DNA from 2 places in the Cupriavidus sp. 01L46 genome. Region 2 is predicted to be linked to the other one. Evidence: predicted binding sites of a transcription regulator. Region 2 holds the regulator's gene; the other holds the start of a gene.
The links. Region 2 encodes FliA, which starts transcription of late flagellar genes. Its sites were predicted from a motif close to CTAAAGTTTNNNNNNNNNNNGCCGNTA; they were not measured.
Positions count from the first base shown of each region.

Region 1: a site for FliA is predicted at 3,366-3,392, ahead of AC1DS3_RS01735 (YjfB family protein). Genes of this name have one in related genera too.

Region 1 is NZ_JBFTSF010000004.1:34,816-43,508, reverse strand. Features, by position in the region: gene AC1DS3_RS01755 (Bug family tripartite tricarboxylate transporter substrate binding protein) at 1-342, shown strand, start outside; gene AC1DS3_RS01750 (SMP-30/gluconolactonase/LRE family protein) at 391-1,311, shown strand; gene AC1DS3_RS01745 (hypothetical protein) at 1,333-2,076, opposite strand; gene AC1DS3_RS01740 (S1C family serine protease) at 2,132-3,172, opposite strand; gene AC1DS3_RS01735 (YjfB family protein) at 3,409-3,693, shown strand; gene AC1DS3_RS01730 (sensor histidine kinase) at 3,755-5,671, opposite strand; gene AC1DS3_RS01725 (hypothetical protein) at 5,807-6,205, opposite strand; gene AC1DS3_RS01720 (TolC family protein) at 6,302-7,657, opposite strand; gene AC1DS3_RS01715 (efflux RND transporter permease subunit) at 7,668-8,693, opposite strand, start outside.
Region 2 is NZ_JBFTSF010000060.1:84-6,273, forward strand. Features, by position in the region: gene flgM (flagellar biosynthesis anti-sigma factor FlgM) at 51-356, shown strand; gene AC1DS3_RS13080 (flagella synthesis protein FlgN) at 411-869, shown strand; gene AC1DS3_RS13085 (flagellar protein FlhE) at 1,241-1,672, opposite strand; gene AC1DS3_RS13090 (RNA polymerase sigma factor FliA) at 1,669-2,385, opposite strand; gene AC1DS3_RS13095 (MinD/ParA family ATP-binding protein) at 2,426-3,244, opposite strand; gene flhF (flagellar biosynthesis protein FlhF) at 3,248-5,689, opposite strand; gene flhA (flagellar biosynthesis protein FlhA) at 5,703-6,190, opposite strand, start outside.

The DNA of each region.
Region 1 (8,693 bases), on a different contig from region 2:
CCGCAGATCAAGGGCGGCAAGGCCCGCGCGCTGGCGGTCACGGGCGTCGTGCGCGTGCCCGCGCTGCCGGACGTGCCGACCTTTGCCGAAGCTGGCCTCAAGGACTACAAGGTCATCAACTGGTTTGGCCTTGCAGCACCCAAAGGCACGCCCCCTGCGCTGGTTGCCAAATTGCAGGCGGAGGTGCACAAGAGCGTGAACAGCCCGGAGGTGAAGGAGCGCCTGGCCAGCATGGGCGCCCAGCCGGGCGGCATTGCGCCGGCGGAATTCGCCAGGCGCATCAAGGACGACACCGCGCTGTGGAGCCAGGTGGCAAAGTCCGCCGATGTGAAGGCCGAGTAAATGGGCAAGCGCCGCCATTGCGCGGCGCTGGGACAACAAGGAACGAACATGTACTTCAGAACGGTGCCCCGGGAGATATCCCTCCAGGTCTTCTCGGCCATGCCCGCGCATTTGCGCAAGACCGGCGTGCGCTCCGAGTGGGCCGATGCCAACAAGGGCGGAGCCTGCATCGACAGCTTCCTGGAGGGGCCGGTCTTTGATCCCGCGGGCAACCTGTATGTGACGGACATCCCGTTCGGGCGCATCTTGCGCATCTCGCCGGCCGGGGAATGGTCGCTGGTCGCCGAGTACCAGGGCGAACCCAACGGCATGAAGTTCCTGAACGCGCGCGAACTGGTGGTGGCCGACTATCGCCGCGGCCTGTTGCGCGTCAACGTGGACACGGGCGAGGTGGCCTCCTTGCTGGGACGGCGCAACGCGGAACAGTTCAAGGGCGTGAACGACCTCGCCATCGCCCGCAACGGCGACCTGTACTTTACCGATCAGGGCCAGACCGGCCTGCACGATCCCACGGGCCGCGTCTACCGCCTGCGTGCCGGCGGGCAGCTGGACCTGCTGCTGGGCAATGTGCCCAGCCCCAACGGCCTGGCGCTGTCCTGCGACGAAAAAGTGCTGTTCGTGGCGGCCACGCGCGGCAATTGCGTGTGGCGCGTGCCGCTGCAGGCCGACGGCAGCGTGTCGAAGGTGGGGCAGTTCTTCACGTTCTACGGCACCAGCGGCCCCGACGGCATGGCCATCGACAGCCGTGACCGGCTGTTCGTGGCGCATGCCAGCCTGGGCTGCGTGTGGGTGCTGAGCAAGCGCGGCGAGCCCGAGGCGATCCTCGCCAGCCCGGCAGGCGCAACCACCACCAACCTGGCGTTCCAGCCCGCCGCTGAGCCGGGGCAGCCGCGCAAGGTGTTTGTCACCGAATCGGAGACGGGCACGATCCTGTTCGCGGATCTGGACGAGGCCGGGCTGGGCGCTTGATTCCGTTGCCGCCCGCGCCTGTCACTTCGGTGGCAGCAGGTCTTGCAGGTCCCGCAGGGTTGCCGCGGTAGCGGGGCCCGCAGGCGCGGAGACGGGTGGCGCCGGGCGGGCCGGGCTGATCGTATTCGTCCTGCCGGCCGGGCCGTTGCCGTTGCCAGTGCCGCCGCCGGCGGCGGCATGCGGCACGGCAGCCGGGTCGAGCCGGCCATTCTGGCCCAGCGCGATCTGCGCGCAGCCGGTGAGGAAGCCGTCCTTCTTCAGGCTGTTGGTGATGTCGATCGCCAGGACTGCAGCGCGCTCCTCGATCGGGATGAGGGTGCCGCCGCGGCTGAATGTGTATTTGCCTTTCCACACCGCGCGGTTCTGCCTGACATCCGTCAGCGTCGTGCCATAGTTGATCGACAGGCGGCCGCCGGACGCATTGACCACGCCCCCGCCGTTGGCGATGGTCAGCACCGTATCGGCGCCGAACGTACGCATCCTGCCGGTCAGCGCGGTCGAGTCCAGCTCCAGCCCCGAGATCTCGTCGTACGCCGATTCCACGCCGCACTGCCGGGTCACCTCGCGGAACTTGGCCGCGAACGCCGCGGAGAAGTCGCTGTTCCACCCCATGCCGGTAGTGCCCAGCACATACATGCGGGTGGGCTTGCCGGTGTAGTCGCTGGCGCGGCTGGTCACGCCGACGGTGGTCGGCGCGCAGCCGCCCAGCAGCATCGACGCTACGGCCAGCGCGGCGGGGGCGCTATATCGATATCGGTTTCCCATGTCTTGTGCCCTGAGAGAAATGGCGAGGCGACCGGTTGCGGCCGGCGCCCGCTTGCTACTTCGTGTATGAAAAGTAATAGGGGCTGGTGGCGGATCGCATCACATAGCGGCCGTCGGCTTCGGTCAGCCGATAGCATGTTTGCATCGCGTTGAAACTCGGGTTGGCCATCTCCAGGCAGACCTGGTTGGCTTCCGGCTCGATGCGGTAGCGCCCGGACGAATAGCCGCGGCTGACGGAATTGGTCACATCCAGGCTGCCGCTTTCCCGGACCTGCATCCAGAGCGTAACGCCGGACGGCGCGATGGCATTGATCCTTCCGAGATGCGTGAAATGGCTGGCCAGCTCGGCCCCGGTCAGTTGCCTGCCCTGCGGGCCGGCTGCAGGCCGGGTCGGGGCGTAGGCCGTGGCGCCCTGGCCAGGCTGCCCAGGCTGGCCAGGCGGGAGCGCCATGGCAGGCGGGGCGGCGGACGCCGTCTCGCTACGGAATTTCTGCAGTMCCAGCGCGGACCGCGCTGGCACTTCGCTGATCCATTGCGCGGGAATGGCAAAATTGATGTTCTGCGCGTCGGTCCGCATCAGGTAGGTAATGCCGACGAGCTGCCCGTCCGTGTTGAACAGGCCGCCACCGCTGGAGCCCGGGGAGATCGGGGCGGTGGTCTGGAGGCGGACGATGCGGTCGCGCTCGTCCTTGTTCAGCGAGGAGAGCAGGCCATCGCTCAGCGTCAGCTCGTAGCCGCGCGGCGCGCCGATGGCGTAGACCTTCTGCCCCACCTTGAGCGCGGCCAGCGGCGCGATCTTTACCGCCGGGGCGGTGAGGCCCTTGGCGCGCAGGATGCAGAGGTCGCGCTCGACATCGGCGTGCACCAGGCTGGCGCCATACGTGACCTTCTCGCGCCGGATGCTGACGGATTTGCCGCTCTTGAGCACGTGGCAGTTAGTGACCAGTTCCTCCGGCCCGATCACCACCGAGCTGCCCAGGCCGAACCGCGTGCCTTGCGCGTCAAAGACGGATACTACCCAGATGCTGGGCGATTCCCGCTCATAGAGTTCGGCCGAATCCAGCGCCAGGCAATCCGTCGAGATGCCAAAAGCCAAACACGAAATAGCGACGCTTCCCGCAATGTTTTGCGCCCGACCCATGATGTTCATTCTGGTGACTGGTTTTGCCGGATTCAGCCGCTATCCTGACGGTGCGGGCTGTCTGGTCTTTCCCCGGCCAGTTCGGCCGGGCTGCCTATGATAAACGTTCCGGATGCCAAGCGGGTGGCCCGCTATTGCGGCCGCCGCGCTAAAGATTCCCGGTTGATGGCCGACAACATGGATGCTGGGAGGTGCGCTTTCCCGCTGGCTTCAATGCCAATCGTAGCTTCAGCCGCAGCTTCAACGGTAGCTTCAATCTCAACCTCAATTTCAACCTGGAAGACCATTCAATGGATATTTCCCTCGTCAGTGCCGCTAGCAACTCGGGCGGCGATCCGGTGCCCACCATGATGCTGCGCAAGTCGCTGGACCTGCAGGCTCAGAGCGTGGCAACCCTGCTGGGCTCGATGCCGCAAGTCAGCGTTCCGGCCAGCAATCCGCCTCACCTTGGCCAGAACATCGACGTCAAGGTCTGATTCCGGTAATCCGGTAACGGAGCTGCCCGCGCCCAGGTTGACATCGAACGGGTGCGGGGAGCTAAACGGCGGAGCCGGGCGGCTGCGGCGCCAGCGCGAACGCCAGCCGCACGGTCGTCCCTTGCGCCGAAGAGCGCAGGTCCAGCGCCGCTCCGATGGCCTCGGCACGCCGGCGCATATTGCCCAATCCCCGTCCGTGCGCGGCAGCCTCGGGCGCAAAGCCGCGGCCATTGTCGTGGATCTCGACGACCAGGGCTTGCTGGCCGGCATCATGGCGCGCCGAGACCCGGATAGCGCTGCCGCCGCCATGCTGCATGGCATTGGAAAACACCTCCAGCAACAGGTAGTGCAGCTCACGCACCCGCTGCGGCGTCAGGTCGTGCAGCGCCGGCAGGCGCGCTACCTGCCAGTCCACCCGCAATCCCGCCGCCTCCAGCCGCGGGCCAAGCCGGTAGCGCAGGTTGCCGAGTACGGTGGCCAGGTCGCCGCCGGTGTCCTGCAGCGCATCGACGGATAGTTTCAGGGCATCCAGCGCATGCTGCAGCTGTTGCTGCAACGTGTGCGTGGAAGGGCTGCCGGAGCGCAGCATGGAGAGCATGCCCACCAGCTGGCTGCCAAGGCCGTCATGGATATCGCGCAAGACCCTGCCGCGCTCTTGCAGGGTGGCCTGCTCGCGCTCCATCTCGCGGGAGTGGCGGTACAGCGCATACAGTTCCTGCTCCTTGCGCGAGACCGCCCTGTCCAGCTTCTGGTTCAGGGCAGCCAGCATGCGTGTGGCGCGCGTGTAGCGGTCGACCAGCAGCCAGCCCATGGTCAGGCTGAAAATCAGCGACACGTAGCGGGTGACGGAGGAGTCCCAGTAGTCATCCCCGATCCACCAGACATGGATCAAATCCAGCATCGAGATGAGCAGGGTGAGGCCAAGGGCGGCGGCAATCGCCGTGCGCTCACGCTCCGGGCGCGTCACGGCGGCGCGGACCAGCACGGCCACGATCGACAGTGCCATCGCAACATTGACGACCACATTGGCCAGCACCATGGCGCGGGTGCTGTGGGCCGCCACCATCAGCGCGATCAGCGGAAGCTTGACGCTCAGGTAGAGCCGCAGCACGCGGCGCAGCCAGCGCGCCTCCAGGCCGGTCACCAGGATGGCGAACCTGGCGGTCGCGTACATGAAGACCGCCCGCCCGGCCAGCACCACCGCGAGCCACGCATCGGGCGCGCCGGCGTCGTCGGAAACGAAGTACTCGGCCAGCCCGAAAGACCAGCCAAACTCGGCGATGGCATATAACCCGAACAGGGGATCCCGCTGGCGCCACCACACCAGCGCCGCCAGGCAAGCTAGCAGCACACTGGCCGCCGCGATGACTATCGGGCCGATGACCTTGAACCAGAGCGCGCGCTGGTAGTGGGCCTCCACCAGTGCCGGGGCACCAAACTCCACGCGTGACAGGCCGCCGCGCGAGCTGGCGCTGGCAGCGATCGTGACAATCAGTTCGTTCTCCGGGCGCAGCAGGTCAGCCGGCACCGGGATCAGCAATGGCTGCTGGCCGGCATAGGACGCCGGGGCCGACAGGCTGCCCGCGTGGGCGAGGCGGCTGCCGTTGAGGCGCACTTCATAGCTATTGGCGGCCCGCTCGATATACAGCGCGGCCATGCCCTGGCGGCCTGGCAAATCCGGGAAGCGCAGGAGAAATCGCGCGCCGCCGGTCTGGCCGGGACGGGACCGGTCCCAGTAGTAAGGCAGCCTGACGGTGGCCGGCGTGCCGTCGCCGGTGATCATGGCGGCCTCGCCAAGGATCTGCGGCTGCCCGGCGGCAAGCGGCGATGTGCCGGGCAAGGCGAGCAGCAGCCAGAGCACAAGCGCTAGCAGCGGCTTTGCGGTGAGCAGGGGGCGGGGCAACAGGATGCGCGCCATCCGCAAGGGGGCGGTAGCCGGCGTGGCGGGGGCGCTTGCCGCCGCGTGGGGTATCACCATGAGCTGGTCTGGGGCTTGGCGCAAGGGTGCGGGATGATGGCCCCGCCGCGCCCATCGTAGCTTTGCGCCGGAGCTCGGTCAATCGCACCGGTTGCGCGGCCCATCGCCGCGCCTTCAGGCGGGATGGGCCGGGCTTCACCCCACCGCGGCCGGCGCGCTCGCGGCGGGCCTGGAGCTGGTGCCGCCAGCGGGTGAAGGCACCCGTTTCAGGCGTTCGGCGTGTGCCGCCTCGGCATGGTTGCCCATGACCTCCAGGCGCAGCAGGATGATGGGCACGGACACCAAGGCACGTTCCAGCGCAACCAGCAACTGCCCGGCCCGCATTTGCGGCATACGGATCTCAAAGCTCAGCATGCACTTGATTGGCGGCAGGCCGAGCGGCATCTGCCGCTCGTTGGCGGGGTACTGGCCGCAGTCGCTGGTGGCGCAACGCATGGCCACGCGCACGTCGGGCACATCGTCCAGCCGCGCGATCACGCTCAGGCGATACAGGCGCCACCGCTGGACGGGCGGCGCAAGGTTGACGGCTTTCATGGCAGCTCTCCTTTGAATTTTGATGCGAGGCAATCGAAGCAATCGAAGCGATCGAAGCGTTTGGTGCGCCCGGCCGTGGCCGAGCGCACCGGGCCTTCAAAGCGCGGGCCGCAAGCCGGTGGAAAGTTGCAGCTCCACCGTGGCGCCCGCCAGGTCCGCCTGGGCCTGGAGGTAGTCGAGGTAGGTCTCGTCCGCGGTGCGTTGCGCGTCGAGCAGTTCCAGCAGGGAGGCCGAGCCGTGACGGTACGACTGGCGCATGCCGTCCAGCACCCTGTCGGCATCGGCGATCACCGAGTCGCGGTAGCGCTGCAGGTTGTCCTGCGCGGCCTGGAACGCGGTGAGCGCATTGCGCACGTCGACCTCGGTCTTCAGCTCCGCCTCGCGCAGGGCCAGCATGGCCTGCGTGACCTCCGACTCCGCCTGGATCAGCTCGCCGCGCTGCAGGCGCGACAAGGGCAGGGGAATCGACACCGACACGCCCAGCATGCGCGAGCGCGCCGTGGCGTCGCCGCTGGGCTGGCCCTCATCGTCCGTGGTGCCGCGTACGCCGGGGGTCATGGTCATCGCGAAGCTCACGCTGGGATCCACCCAGCGGTTGGCGCGCGCCAGTCCCGACTTGTCGCGGGCATTCTCCAGTGTGGCGCGGGCGATCCGGACCTCGTCGCGCGCTTCCATCGCCTGGGCGATCAGCGCGCCGCTGTCGGTGCCGGGATCGTAGGGCTGGAACTCGCAAGCCAGCGGCGCGTTGCCGAAGGCCTCGGCCACGCGCACGCCAAGCTGGATGGACAGCTTTTGCATGGCGGCCTGCGCGGCGGCGCGTGCGGATTTCACCTCGGCGGTGAAGCGGTCGCGCTCGACCCGCGACTGCGACAGCTCCAGGCCGCCGATGTCGCCGGCCTTGCGGCGGATCTCGTTGGCGCGCACCACATTGGACAGAGCGGACAGCGTCGATTCCTGCCGGACCAGGGCCTCGCGGCTGCGGCAGGCTTCGACAAAGGCGGTGGCGGATTCCTGGTACAGCGTGTGCTTGAAGCCCTGCAGGTTCGCCTCGGTCAGGCGCAGGTTGCTCTCGGCGGCGCGGATGCGCGCGCTGCGCTTGCCGCCTAGCTCGATGGGGATCTCGATTTCGAACTCATGCGTGCGCGGCGGCTTGGGCGACACCGCGCGGCTGGTCTCGATGTTGCCACGGCCGTACTTGAACACCGGGTCCGGGCGCACGCCGGCGATCGAGATCTCGGCTTGGGCGCCGCGGATGGTTTCCTGCTGCGCGGACAGGCCGATGTTCTGCCGCTCCACCGTGTCGAGATAGGAGGCGAAGCGGACCGGTCCGCGGGCCGTGGCGGCGGCGGGCTCGTCCTGCGCCCAGGATGCGGATGCCGCCAGCATCGACGTTGCCAGGAAGAGGTGGCGCAGGGCGGGTGCCGCTGGCAAGTTCTTGTCTTTGATTTGCATGGGATTCTCTTCAGGCCTGGCCGGTGGCGCCGGTCGCCGGTGGGTTGCCTTCGGCATCGATTTCCGATTCCCTGGCACCTTGCGCCGCGCGCTCGGCGCGGGCTTCAACCAGGTAGTAAAGGGCGGGCAGCAACAGCAGGGTCAGCAAGGTGGCGGTAAAGAGGCCGCCTACCACCACCGTGGCCAACGGCCGCTGCACATCGCTGCCGAGGCCTCGCGCCAGCATCGCGGGCGTAAGCCCGATGGCGGCCACGGTGGCGGTCATCAGCACCGGACGCATGCGGCTTGCCGCGCCTTCGATCACCGCTTCGCGCAGGCTCAGGCCGTCCTGCGCGCGCAGCCGGTTGATCTGCGAGATCATCAGCACGCCGTTGAGCACGGCTACGCCAAACAGGGCGATAAAGCCCACCGCGCTGGATACGTTCAGCGTCATGCCGCGCAGATGCAGCGCAGCCAGGCCGCCGATGGTGGCCAAAGGCACCGCCAGCAGCACCAGCGCCGGCTGGCGCAGGTTGCGGAATTCGGCAAAGAGCAGCACGAACATCAGCGCCAGCGTCATCGGCAGGATGATGGCGAGGCGCGCCTGCGCACGTTCCAGGTTCTCGAACTGGCCGCCCCATTCGATCTGGATGCGCTTGTGGTCGTAGGACACGGCGCGCTCGATGGCGGGCTGGGCCTCCTTGAGGAAGCCGGACAGATCGCGGTCGCGCACGTTCAGGCGCACGATGATGTGGCGGCGCGCCATCTCGCGCACGATCACGCTTTCGCCGGACACGGTGGCGATGCGAGCGACTTGCGCCAGCGGCACCTTGGCGCCATTGGCCGCGGTCAGCATCAGGTCGCCCACGCTAGATGTGCTGGCACGCATGGCCGGCGGGAAGCGCACCGTCATGTCGTAGCTCTTCTCACCCACATAGAGCTGGCCAACCGGCGATCCACCGATGCCGGTGGAGATCAGCTCGGCCACGTCGGCCGCGTTGATGCCGTAGCGCGCGGCGGCGGCGCGGTCCAGGTCGATCTTCAGGTTGGGCAGCGG
Region 2 (6,190 bases):
GTTTCGCCCGAAGCATCCGATAAGCCAAAGGTACCCAGCAAGGAATCATCGTGAAGATCAATCAGACCACCTCGTCGAGGCCGAGCGACGCCATCGACGGCGCCGTGCGCAGCGTGGCCGGCGCCCCCGGATCGACGGCTGCCCCGGAGACGTCCAGCGTGCGCGTCAGCAGCCCCCTGTCGGCCCAGGTGCGCGAGATCGGCGCGCGCATGGTAGAAGACCATGACGACGATATCGACACCGCCAAGGTCGAAGAGATCCGCCAGGCCATCTCCGAAGGCCGCATCAAGATCGACCCAAGCAAGATCGCCGACGGCCTGCTCGCGTCCCTGCGCGAACTCAGCGGCGGCGCCTGACATCGCGGCTTGCTACGGGCCGCATCGCCAACCCCACCCCAAGATAGGCAAGCCATGAGCCAGTCCCTGATCCAGAACCTGCGCCGCGAAACCGAGCTCGCGCAGGAGTTCGCCACCTTGCTGGGCGAAGAAAGAAGCCTGATCAAGGCCGGCGATTACCAGGCCCTTGCCGGGGTGCTGGAACGCAAGGTCGAACTGGCCGGATTGCTGGGCGCGCTGACACGCACACGCGAGGCGCAGATGGGCGCCATGGGAATTCGCACCGGCGCGGGCGGCCAGCTGTTCGGGCGCCAGATCGATCCGTCGGTGGAAGCCGCATGGCGGACGCTGGTGTTTGCGGCACGCGCTRCAAGCGACGCCAATGCGCTGAATGCCGCGGTTGTGGATGCGCACCTCGAGTTCACCGAGGAAGCGATTCTGGCGTTGCGGCAACGGGGTGACAACACAACGCTGTATGGGCGCGACGGGCGCGCGCAGAACGGGCCGCAAGGGGTCAGTCTGGCGACTGGTTGAGTTGGATAGCGGTTGAGTTGGGTAGTTTGTGGCATCTCGTTCTTGCGAGTGCCCGCCCTCTCCCCCGGCCCCTCTCCCACAAGTGGGAGAGGGAAGCAAACCAGCAGGGGGGGATAGGCCAACGCCTCGGTTTAGCCGTGTGACCCGCCCCCAAGGCGGGGAACACCCAGGGGCGACGCGAAGCGAGCCGTGATGGTTTGAATCTCCCGCTATGCGGCGCCTCGCCGCATCCGGGTCGCCTTCTTTGCCTACTTTCTTGGCGAGACAAGAAAGTAGGTCGCCGCCCCGCAGGGGTGGTGAAACTGCAGTTGAAGTTGCAGTTAAGCAGTTGCGGTTGCAGTTGCGGTTAAGCGGTTGCGGTTAAGCCCCCCTCACCGAAACCCAACCGTCACCTCGTTAGCCTGCCCAATCAAGACCGGCGTCAACGCCCCCTTCCCCGGCACCTGAAAGGCAAACACAAAGCCCTTGGCAGCGTCATCCCCGCTAAACGCCTCGGTCAGCCCCTCAGCCCCCGAAAGCAATACACACCGCTGCGCATTGCATAGGTAAGCCTGTAGTGCATTCGGCGGCGTACGCGAGAAGCTATAGCGCCACCGCACTGTCGTGATTGCGCCCTGCGCCTGCGGCAAATAGCCGGTCGGTGAAATCGGGACGGAAACGGTACGCAGGCCTTTGCTGTACAGCGCAGGCCCGTTCACCGAAGCCGACCAGCTATGCAGCGCCTGCCCGCCAGGCGCTGCCAGTGCCGGGCAGCACGCCACGGCGAGCGTCAACGCGGCGAAGCGCTTGGGCCAGTAGCTCACAGCAACCCGCGCAACTGCGAACGCAGCCGTGTGATCGCCTGGCTACGGATCTGGCACACACGCGACTCGGTGACTTCCAGCACCGCGCCGATTTCCCGCAGGTTCAGCTCCTGGTCATAGCACAGCGACAGCACCAGCTTCTCCCGCTCGGGCAGGCGCTCGATGGCGCGGATCAGCGCTTCGCGCATGCCGCTCTCCATCAACACCGTGAGCGGGTTGCCGTCATCGCTCACGCTCAGGTGCCGGTCGAGGAAGTCCTCTTCGCCAGAGCGCTCGAAGTCTTCATAGTGCAGCAGCTGGCAGCCATAGACCTCGTTGAGCAGCGTCTGGTATTCGTCCAGCGGCAGCTCCAGTTCCTGGGCCACTTCGGAATCGAGCGGCGCACGGCCCAGCGTTTGCTCCAGGCCGCGCACGGTGCGCTCGATCCGCCGCGTKAACTGGCGCAGGCTGCGCGACTGCCAGTCGTTGGCGCGCACCTCGTCGAGCATGGCGCCGCGAATGCGCTGGCTGGCGTAGGTCTCGAAACGCGCACCGTGGGTGTCTTCATAGCGCTTGGCGGCGTCGAGCAGACCGATCATGCCGGCCTGGATCAAGTCATCGAGCTGCACGCTGGCAGGCAGCTTGGCCGCCAGTTGCAAGGCGATGCGACGCACCAGCGACGCATGCGCCGTCACGGTATCAGTCTGTTCGAGCTTTCCCTGAATCGTATACATGGTGGAATTCTCGTGAGTCCTAGCTTGCAGGTCCCGGCGCTTAGGCCAGGGCCGTGGCCGTCGGCGCCATTGGTGCCGACAGGGTTGAACGGGGATCGGTGGACATTGGCCAGCTGGCAATGCCTGTGGCAATTMGGCGTAATGCGGCGGTGGCGGGCGYGGCCGGGAAGGCCTCGACCACGCAAYGGCCCAATGCGGTACTGCGCTCGACCAGCGGATCGTGCGGCAGGCTGCCCGCGGGGCTGGCCTCGACGCCAAGGTACTGGCTGGCGGTACGGGCCAGGTTGCCCAGCACCGCACTGGCGGCGGCGTCCCCGGCGGCGGCATTGATCACCAGGTGGAAACGCCGGCAGGCGTACAGGTGATTGAGCTGCTTGATGCACGCGTATGCGGCCTTGATCGAGGCCGGCTCCGCGCGCAGCACCACGATGAGGTTATGCGCCGCGCCAGCCATTTGCGACAAGCCGCCATCCGCATCGCTGCGGGCATCGCTGAGCACGGTGCGAAACGACTTGAGCAACTGCAGGTCGCCATTGGCCTGGGGGCTGCCCGGCAGCACAGCAACGGTGCCGGCGGGACGCTTGCCGAGCGCTGCGTCGAGCGTCACCGCGCCTCCCAGCACCGCGGCCAGGGTGCCTTCCGGCATGGCGCCGGCAAGCCGGGTGGCGCGGGCGCCGAAGCGGTCCTCATCGACGAGCAGTACGCGTTCGCCTTGCAGGGCAAGGGCGTTGGCCAGCCCCAGTGCCACCGTGGTGGCCCCGGCACCGGCATCGCTTGCGACCACGGCAACGCGGCGCGTGGCGCGTGGCGCCAACATGCGCCGCAGGCTTTCCGCCTGGTCGGTTGCGAGTGAATTCACGGCTTATTCTCCCTGCGCCAGCGTCTCGAACACGCGGCTTGCGCTCATGCGCGCCTCGAGCACGCCCCCGGCGCCGCCCAGTTGCAACGTCTCCGGCGGCGCTTCCTGAACGGCGGGCTGCGTGGCGCGGCCGCTGCGGGCGGGATAGTTTTCCAGCACGTCGAGCAAGGCCAGCAAACGGCCGATGCCTTCGACCAGCACAGCTGCGCCGCAAGCCTGGCGAGCCGGCGCGCGGCCGGTCAGCCGCGCCAGGAATGCGGCGACCGAATCATCGCAGGCTTGCTCGAGGCGCAGCGCGGCCACACCCATCTGCAGCGCGAGCAAGCGGGCGCAGGCCTGCGCTTCGGCCTGTGCGGGTTCATGGCCGCCGTCGCCTTGGCCAAGGTGGTCCAGCGCATGGCGCAGGGTGCGCAGTTGCGCTTCGCCGGCTTCGGCCCAGCGGGCCCAGCGTGCCAGTTGCGCGCCCTCGGCCGACAGCGCCGGGTCGCACAGCAGGTAGTGCACGGCGAGCGTCTGGCCGTTCTCGCGGTCGACCACGCGCGACACCAGCAAGCCGGCATCGGTGCCGCCCTCGGCGGCGGCGCGGGCGCCGCGTGCCTGGCCTTCGAGCACGCGCACCGGGCTTTGGGCGATCCACTGCACCGCATCGCGGCCGCGATAGTCCATGTCTTGCACAGCGTGGAAGGTCAGCGTCTCGGCCAGCGCATCGAGCTTGACGGCGGCACCGCCGCTGGCCACGCGGGTGGTCTTGCGTGCGGTGGCCAGCCAGCGCTCGCCAGCTTGCTGCCAGCGTGCCAGCACAGGGGCGGCAGGCATGGCGTCGAGTACGTTGACCACGGTACGGGCGGCGGCGATGGCGGCGCACAGCGTGGCGGCATCGGCTTCCCATCCGCCCTGGCCGCCTTGCAGCGCCGGGCCGGTGCGGCCTGCGGGTGCGGCAGCGGCCGCCAGCGGCAGGCCGTCGCGGTCCGCCAGGAACAGCGTGTGCTGCCAGGGGCGCGGCGCGCGCCGTCCCGCCACCGGTGCGGCCACCGTGGCGCTCAGCGACAGCACGAAGCGGTCGCAATGGCGGGCGAGGTCGCGGCAGGCGGCCTCGCGCACTTGCTGCGCCATCAGGCGCGGCGAGGATGCGCTCTCATTGCGTTGCTGCCACAGCGAGCGGACCAGTTCAAAGCTATAGCTGCCAGCGTTCAGTTGCTCCACGCAATCGCCCACCGCGTTGGCGCTGTCCGTCAGCGAGCGCAGCATGCCGTCGGCGCCGCCGGGGCTGGCGGTGCGCGCGGCTTCGCTATCGTCCTGCGCGGGCATGGCGCGGCGCGCGGCTTCCGCGTCGGCAAACACCGATCCGCGGCGCGGCGTCTGGAAGGCACGCTCGACAAGGGCCGCGCCGTTGGCGAGCTCAAGGTGCTCGGGCACGCGCTGGCCGGTGGAGGCGTAGTACACCGGCAAGCGGTGGCGGATCACCACGTCGAGCACGGAGCCCAGGTGCGTGGCCTCATCCAGCTTGCTGACGATGCAGCCGTCGATGCCGCCATCGGGCGTGGCATCGTGACGGTAGGCGTGGACGACTTCGTTGAGCGTGTCGCCGTGGCTGGCGCCGTTGAGCAGCAGGATGCGCTGCACCGGCGCCTGCACGCCAGCCAGCATGGCGATCTGCTCGGACAGGTTGCGGTCGCGCTGGCTCATGCCCACGGTGTCGATGATCACCAGGTGCTTCTCGGTCAGCGCCGCCAGCGCGAAGCGCAGGTCGGCCGCGTCCTTGACCGCATGCACGGGCACGCCAAGGATGTCGCCGTAGATGCGCAATTGCTCGTGCGCGCCAATCCGGAACGTGTCGGTGGTCAGGAGCGCCAGGCGTTCCGGGCCGTGCTTGAGCACGAAGCGCGCGGCAAGCTTGGCGGTGGTGGTGGTCTTGCCCACGCCGGTGGGACCCACCAGCGCCAGCACGCCGCCCTGGGCGAAGAGCGCATCTTCGTCGTTCAGCACCGGCACCTTGCGCCCAAGCTCCTGGCGGATCCAGGTCATGGCGGCGGGCCGGTCATGGCCCAGCGGCAAGTGACCCAGCAGCGAACGGGCGAGCTGCCCGGAGAAGCCAGCGGTCACTAACCAGGTAAACAGCGAATCGCGCAACGGGTCTCCGCCGATCGACGGCAGGCTGTGCGTGCCCACGCCGGAGAACTGGCGCTCCATCATGGCGCGCATGGTCTGCAGCTCGCCGCGCAGGTCGCCAAGGGCGCCGTCGACGGCGACCGCGGCAGCCGGCGGCGGCGTGAATACGGGCGCGTTGCTGGAGATGGCGCCGAGATCGGTGTCGCGCATCGCGACAATCTCCACCCCCCCTTCGACGGTGCGGTTGGACAGCACCACGGCATCCGGCCCCATCGCCTCGCGCACCTGGCGCAAGGCCTCGCGGCCATTGGCCGCCACGAATTTAGCTACGCTCATTTTGCGAAACCCCTCACGCTGTGCCACCGATCATGGCGGTGATCCTGATATTTCTGTTGTCCGGCACCTCGGCATGCGAAAGCACCTTGAGTTGCGGCATGGTCCGGCGCAGGAAGCGCGCCAGCAACGGGCGCAGCGGATGCGGCACCAGCAGCACCGGATCCAGCCCCAGCTGTTCTTGCCTGATCACCGCGCCATGCGTCTGCTGCAGCAGCGCATCGGCCAGGCCCGGCTCGATGCCGCCGCCGTTAGTGAGCGCCTGCGACAGCACGCGTTCCAAGCCAGCGTCAAGGCCGATGACCTGGAGGTCGGCGCCGTTGGGGAACCACTGCTGGGTGATGGCGCGGCCCAGCGCCATGCGCACCAGCGAGGTGAGCTCGTTGGGATCGCTGACCTTGGGCGCGTGCTCGGCCACCACGTCCAGCACGGTGCGCATGTCGCGGATCGGCACGCTTTCGTCCAGCAGGTTCTGCAGGATCTTTTGCAGCGCGGTGAGCGTGA